Regions from separate parts of the Acetobacterium sp. UBA5834 genome, predicted to be linked through region 2. Evidence: a T-box and tRNA genes for the amino acid it is inferred to sense, from the RefSeq annotation. Region 2 holds a T-box; the other holds one or more tRNA genes.
What was found. A T-box is a leader RNA that pairs with one kind of tRNA and senses whether it is charged. The one in region 2 lies ahead of pheS (phenylalanine--tRNA ligase subunit alpha), so its partner is inferred to be a tRNA-Phe.

Region 1 (3,417 bases), on a different contig from region 2:
TCGTAGGCCCGGGTTTGGGCATCAACTGCTCCGGCTCCCACTAATACTAAAAAAGTACAGACCACCACTGCGGAGCCCCGCATTTTAAACAGCCGCCTTTTGTCTTTGTTCAACGTTTCCTCGTGATTGACATGTTCAATCTCTACGAATTCATCATGTTCAACTTGCTTGGTCGACCAATTAAATCGGTATTTTTTAATTCTTGCTCGGACTTTTTCAAAAAAATTCTGAGTTTTTTCCATGCCTCTCCTCCTGTTACAATTTATTTACATTTATGATACCATATGGTTTTATATTTTACAAGTATTTTGTAAGTCAAAACGTTTTTTATTCGCTATGGTATTCGTTTATAAATCAGGAGAAAAGGTATGACACTAAATGCTGCTGCAACTATTGGCCATCGTTCCAGCCTAAAATTTTAATCAGCCTCAATTCTGAATAACCATAGGCACTGGCTGGATAATTGATTCGATCCGTGGTATTCGAATTAATGAGATAATCTGCCATTTTTCCATCGCTGTCCGTAATTACATCCGTAATGATAACCGAATGGAGCCAGTCGCCATTTTGTCCATATTGTAAAATATCGCCAATTGATCCCGAATAGACGTTTTCGTCAACAAGCGCCACCAGTCCATAGCCATCATTTTCGCTGGCATAGGTGTAAAATTCCTCGACCCCGGTCCAGGCAGGGCTCCGACCCCAGTCCACTTCATCCAGATCCACTTCTTCGCCGTACCATTTCCATTTGTTGTCACCGTCGCTGTCCATGGGGATTCCACCAGCAAAAAGACACTGCGAAATATAGTTATTGCAGTTACCGCCGTAACGATCATAACTGCCATACTCATCATTTCGCTCGACTTCAATGGCGTCAACCCAGGTCATGGCGTAATCCAGTGCTGCCTCAGTGTCATAGTCATGATCAACCGTTACAGTCTCGCTTTCCCATGCCCCTGAATTAAAACCATCCTTTTCCTCGACCAACGCTTCGATAACTGCCAGCGCATCACTAAGCAGTTCATCTGCCACCACCTCAGGATCGTCATAACTGCCTTCAATTGCTTCTTCCAGCATCAAAAAGCTGTCCTCATCTTTATAATGTTCAGTGATGGCATAACCATCAGCGGTTTCCGTGAGATAAAAGGTGTGGGTAATCCCGGAACTGGAAGACTCCACATCGGGGATAAAGGCAAAGTTAACGGTATGGTCTTCTAACAGAACCACTTCGATCGCATCCGAATTGGTGTCAACGCTTGTCACAGTCAAGCCACATTGATAGTCACTCATTTTCAAATCATTACTCTGGCTTTGTCGCAGTTGGATCAGATAGTCCATGGCGCTCTGATTGACCCAGGCATTTTCACCGGTGGGATCAACAAAAATCCCGGTAAGGTCCTCCGTTTCCAGATTGGCCATGGCACGGAAATAGGTTTCAAAATAGTCATTGATCGGTTTTAGCATGGCACTATCGATTATTTCATCACTTTCTCTAATTTTTATATTGCCTCCACTTTTAGCAGTATTACTTTCCGGTTTCGCATCAAAAATACTCGAAGCACTGGTCGCAACGGCATCTGAATTTGCCATGACACCGATAGACACGACACCCATTGCCATGATCACCAGCCCGATCATTGTTCTTCTTCTTTTCCGCCTGATGGCATTTTTTCTTCTTTTCATTTCCCCACCTCTTCAGTATTTGTAACAATTATATATCTATAATGTGTACTTCTCGTGAACAAACCATGAAGATCTGAAAAAAACCGACAAACCGATTATTTATTGATACTGTACCACCAAAACCTGGCAATAATCCAAAAAATAAAAAAAACAGCTTACGCTGTCATCTTTATAAGTGGTGGTGCCCAGAGGCGGAATCGAACCACCGACACGGGGATTTTCAGTCCCCTGCTCTACCGACTGAGCTATCTGGGCATATATAATTTTCTTTCTTATCGTCTTCAACCGTTTCGGCAACCAACTTGTCTGCCTGACTAAGCGATTCACACAAAAATGTCTGCTCATTACATTCGCACATTTTTGGTTCTCTGCTTATACCGACTGAGCTATCTGGGCATATATAAAACTTGGCAAAAAAATATGGTGGGCCTTCAGGGGCTCGAACCCCGGACCTACCGGTTATGAGCCGGTTGCTCTAACCAACTGAGCTAAAGGCCCCCAAGTAATTTCTAAAAAAAATGGTCGAGGTGAGAGGATTCGAACCTCCGGCCCCATGGTCCCAAACCATGTGCGCTACCAAACTGCGCTACACCTCGATACAATACTTGACTATTATAAATGTTTTCGTGTCTGATGTCAAGGATTTTTTTATCTTTATGCTTTTCGATACGATTTATCTTTGACGACTTGCTTATTATAGCACGATCACAAACCCTAATGCAAGTCTTTTTTTCACAAAAGAATCGTTTTTTTGATTCTTTTGTGAAAAAGCTTGATCCGTATCTATTTTTCCAATACGGTTGCCTTGGCAGTGGTTGGTTCTTTTTCTCGGCGGTTCAGATAACCCTCAACCCGATTAACCCCCCAGCCAAAAATTCTGATCAAGGGATAGATATCCAAGGTTGTAATACCCAACACGATAAACATCGCTGGCAGAAAATCCTGGATTGGAGTCAGGAAAAACAAATCTTCCAAGAACAGCACACAGCATAAAAATGAAACCGTCATCGCAAAGAATAAGGCCCAGCGCTTATTATCAAGTGGCTGGCAGACCCGAAAAAGAATCACTAAGCCAATCAAACCGGTGGAAATAACCGCCAGCGTAGAAATTTGCTGATGATCGAGAGACAGGTAAGCGCCGACGATCATGATCGTCACCACATTAAACACCACCGTCAGCGCCCCCGGCAAGGATTTTTTGAGCACCTTTTCGAGAAAATTGCCGGTAATCCGGTTCTTATTGGGCTCCAGGGCCAGAAAAACCGAGGGTGCCCCAATTGTCAACGCACTGATCAAAGTCAGTTGAATCGGTACAAAAGGATAGGCCTCATTGGCAATGATCACAATCACAGCCAGCAATAACGAAAACATGGTTTTCACCAAAAATAGCGAGGCCGCCCGGGTAATATTGTTAATAACCCGACGCCCTTCCATCAAGACCCGGGTAAAATTGGCAAAGTTGGAGTCCAATAAGACCAACTGAGAAACCTGGCGCACCGCATCGCTGCCTTCGGCCATGGCAATGCTACAGTCCGCTTCTCTTAAAGCCAATACATCATTGACCCCATCTCCAGTCATCGCCACGGTGTGACCTTGATTTTTAAGCGATTCAATCAATAGTCGTTTCTGCCCCGGGGTTACCCGACCAAAAACCGAATAGTCCAGCGCAGACTTACGAACATCCTCCTCGGTGGTGAGGGTAGCCGCATCCACAAAATTATCCCAATCCAGCAA
Region 2 (3,417 bases):
GATTGGCAATCCGATCGGTTAGCCGTCAGTTCCACATCGATGATCACGTCATCAAGCCACAAAAGTTCCCGGGCATCCATTCCCAGCGGCGTATTTTCCGGCAGAATCAGAATCCCTTCCATGATTTCTTTAGAAAATAAATCGGTGTTCATTCCCAGTTCTTCAATCGAGCAGAACATCCCATAGGAAAGCAATCCCCGAAAATCATTGGTGCCGATTTTGGTACCATTGGCAATTACCGCACCATCAATGGCCACCGGAACAATGGCACCTTCAAAGACATTCTTGGCCGCAGTGACAATCACCCGTTGGTCAGTTCCCATATCCACGGTACAGACGGTCAGCTTATCCGCATTGGGATGGGCTTCAATTTTGGTAATTTGTCCGGTAAAGATATTAACCACATTTTCTGAAACAACCGTTAGGGTTTCCACCTTTGTCCCGGACATCGTCAGAGCCTCCCCAAAATCAAACGGTGCCATTTTTATATCAACAAATTCTTTTAACCAATTCAGTGAAACGAGCATAATTGGGTTCCTCCTATTTAAATTGCGCTAAAAAACGCAGATCATTTTCAAACAATAAACGCAGATCGTTGATGCCATACTTGATCATTGTGATCCGGTCAAGGCCCATGCCAAAGGCAAAGCCGCTGTATTCATCCGGGTCAATGCCACAGAAGCGCAAAACATTCGGGTGAACCATTCCGCAACCGAGAATTTCAATCCAGCCGGTGTTGCTGCAAACCTTACAGCCAACGCCGCCGCATTTAAAGCAGGTTACATCCATCTCAGCGCTGGGCTCGGTAAAATAGAACTGGTGGGGGCGGAACTTGGTTTTCGTCTGTTCACCAAAGAGTTTCTTGGCAAATAAATCAAGGGTTCCTTTAAGATCGCTCATGGTGATGCCTTTATCAATCACCAATCCCTCCATCTGATGGAAGACTGGAGAATGGGTAGCGTCGATTTCATCAAAGCGATAAACCCGACCCGGTGAAATAATCCGCAGGGGTGGTTGCTGTTCTTCCATAACCCGAACTTGAACCGGTGAAGTCTGAGTTCTCAGCACGATATCATCCTGATAGTAAAAAGTGTCCTGGAGGTCTCTGGCCGAATGATCCTGAGGCACATTCAAATAGTCAAAATTATATTTTGCCCATTCAATCTCCGGACCTTCGGCAATGGAGAAGCCCATTCCCAGAAAGATTTCTTTTAAATCATTGATAATCGTAGTTAACGGATGCAGGTTTCCCGCCTGATGTTTTTGTCCAGGCAGGGACACATCGATACGTTCTTCTTTGATCTGCGCTTCAATTTCCTGTTGTTCCAGTAACTGTTTTTGCGCCATGATGTTACTTTCAATTTCTTCCCGGATTTCATTGGCCAGCTTGCCAATGACCGGACGTTCCTCGTTGGAAAGCTTGCCCATTCCTTTTAGGGCAATGGTCAGTTCGCCTTTTTTACCCAGATACTTAATCCGGACATTATCCAGTGATTTCAGTTCGGTAACGGCACTTAGATCAGCTATACAGCGATCTCGTAATTGTTTGAGTTCTAGCTCCATTTCTTTCTCCTTATAAATAAAAAAATCGTCCTCTCAAAAGGACGAAATCATTCCGCGGTACCACCTTAAATTAATACATAATTGTATTCACTTAAAATTTTAACGCAATTAACGTTAGCTGCTATCAATCATCAAAATTGGTTGATGCGGTTCACAGCTAAAACTCCAGAGGGAACTTCAATAAATTTAAACACAAAATCTCTCAGCCTGGGATTTTTTCTCTGTAAAGTCTCATCTTTATTTACTCGCTCTATCATTGTAGATAAGTTATTTAATTATCTTTTACTTTGGTCTGGCATTCCTTAAAATCTCGAATCAGATCATACATGATTATACCTGCAGCCGTTGCCACATTCAGTGACTCCGCCTGACCCAAAATGGGAATTTTCAGTAACAGATCGCAGCATTCACTCATTTGCTTCGACATTCCCTGGGATTCATTCCCCATAACGATGGCAAATGAACCGTTGAGGGACTGGCGTTCCCATAAACAACTGCCACTTAAGGAAGTACCGATGATCGTTACCTGCTGCTCTTTTAACTGCTTGACCGTATCAAGCAGCGAAACGACCTGATAAATCGGCAAGTGAAAGACCGAACCCATCGAACCCCGTAGTACCTTCTCATTGTAAATATCCGCTGTTTTAGCAGACGTCACCACACAGTCAAAACCTGCTGCATCGGCAGTACGAATAATGGTACCAACATTGTAGGGATCCTGAACATCCTCCAGTAAAACCGTACGCTTGAAGGTTCCCGGTCGGCTATTAATTTTATGCAGTACCGCCATAATTCCTTCGGGTTTTTGTAAACCGGACAGGCTTGCCAGAATCGTCGGACTGACGATTGCAATGGCAACTTTATTGTTCTCCAAAGTAACCAGACGATCCCTGACAGATGCGCCATTAATCTCCAGCCAAGTGCTGGTAATAAAGATCTGCTTAAACTGCAATTGATTTTTAACTGCTTCCAGAAAAAGCTTGGTGCCTTCGATGGCAAAGGTACCTTCGGCGTCCCGAAAGGATTTACTGCTGAGTTTACGCAGATACTTCAGTTGCTCATTATTTTTTGATGTAATTTCTGGAAACATCGTTAATGGTCTTTTCGGGACAGTTTGTTAATCTCATTAATGGAGCGATTCTCACCCATCACAATCAGTTTATCTCCGGCATGAATCACATCACTGGCCAATGGCGAAGCATTTAAGACATCCAGACTCCGAATTGCAATTACATTTAAGCCATGTTTTTCCCGGAGGTTTAACTGTTCCAGGTTTTTTCCTTCCCAAATATGAAGGGACTCCACCTCAACGATGGAATGATTGGTATCCAGCTCCAAAATATCGATAAAATCGCCGGAAAACAGATTATGCGCAACCCGCTCACCCATGTCCCGCTCTGGAGAAAATACTTTTTTGACCCCTAATTTAAGTAGCACCTTTTCGTGCTGGGCATTGTTGGCTTTTCCATAAATTTCATTGATTCCCAGTTCCTGAGCATTGACAATACCCATAATACTGCTGTTAATGTCTGAGGTAATGGAAACCACCACCGCATCGACATTCTTTAAGCCAATCGATTTCAGTGCATTAATATCGGTCACATCCGCTTGCACCGCATAGGTTACCAAATTCGCAATGTTTTGAATTTTTTCTTCGTCATTATCGACGACAACAACATTACAGCCCAATTCGCTGAGGGTGATGGCCAGTGCTTCACCAAAACGCCCTAAACCAAGAACCGCAAACTGCTTTTCTTTCAATTAATACTCCTCCTCTAGCCAATCATAATGTTGCCTTCCGGCAATTTGAAATTTCCCACGTTTTCTCGGGCTCGCTTTTCACTGCGTGAAATC

Region 1: it has a tRNA-Phe gene. The T-box ahead of pheS (phenylalanine--tRNA ligase subunit alpha) is inferred to sense a tRNA for this amino acid. The anticodon was not compared.

Annotation. Positions count from the first base shown of each region.
Region 1 covers NZ_DJGY01000008.1:19,095-22,511, reverse strand. The annotation lists gene B3F51_RS01265 (M23 family metallopeptidase) at 1-242, opposite strand, end outside; gene B3F51_RS01260 (amidase domain-containing protein) at 391-1,683, opposite strand; tRNA gene B3F51_RS01255 (tRNA-Phe) at 1,863-1,938, opposite strand; tRNA gene B3F51_RS01250 (tRNA-Ile) at 2,105-2,181, opposite strand; tRNA gene B3F51_RS01245 (tRNA-Pro) at 2,203-2,279, opposite strand; gene B3F51_RS01240 (cation-translocating P-type ATPase) at 2,467-3,417, opposite strand, start outside.
Region 2 covers NZ_DJGY01000069.1:91,581-94,997, reverse strand. The annotation lists gene pheT (phenylalanine--tRNA ligase subunit beta) at 1-527, opposite strand, end outside; gene pheS (phenylalanine--tRNA ligase subunit alpha) at 541-1,563, opposite strand; T-box leader at 1,598-1,829, opposite strand; gene B3F51_RS14375 (TrmH family RNA methyltransferase) at 1,835-2,653, opposite strand; gene B3F51_RS14370 (potassium channel family protein) at 2,656-3,324, opposite strand; gene B3F51_RS14365 (TrkH family potassium uptake protein) at 3,339-3,417, opposite strand, start outside.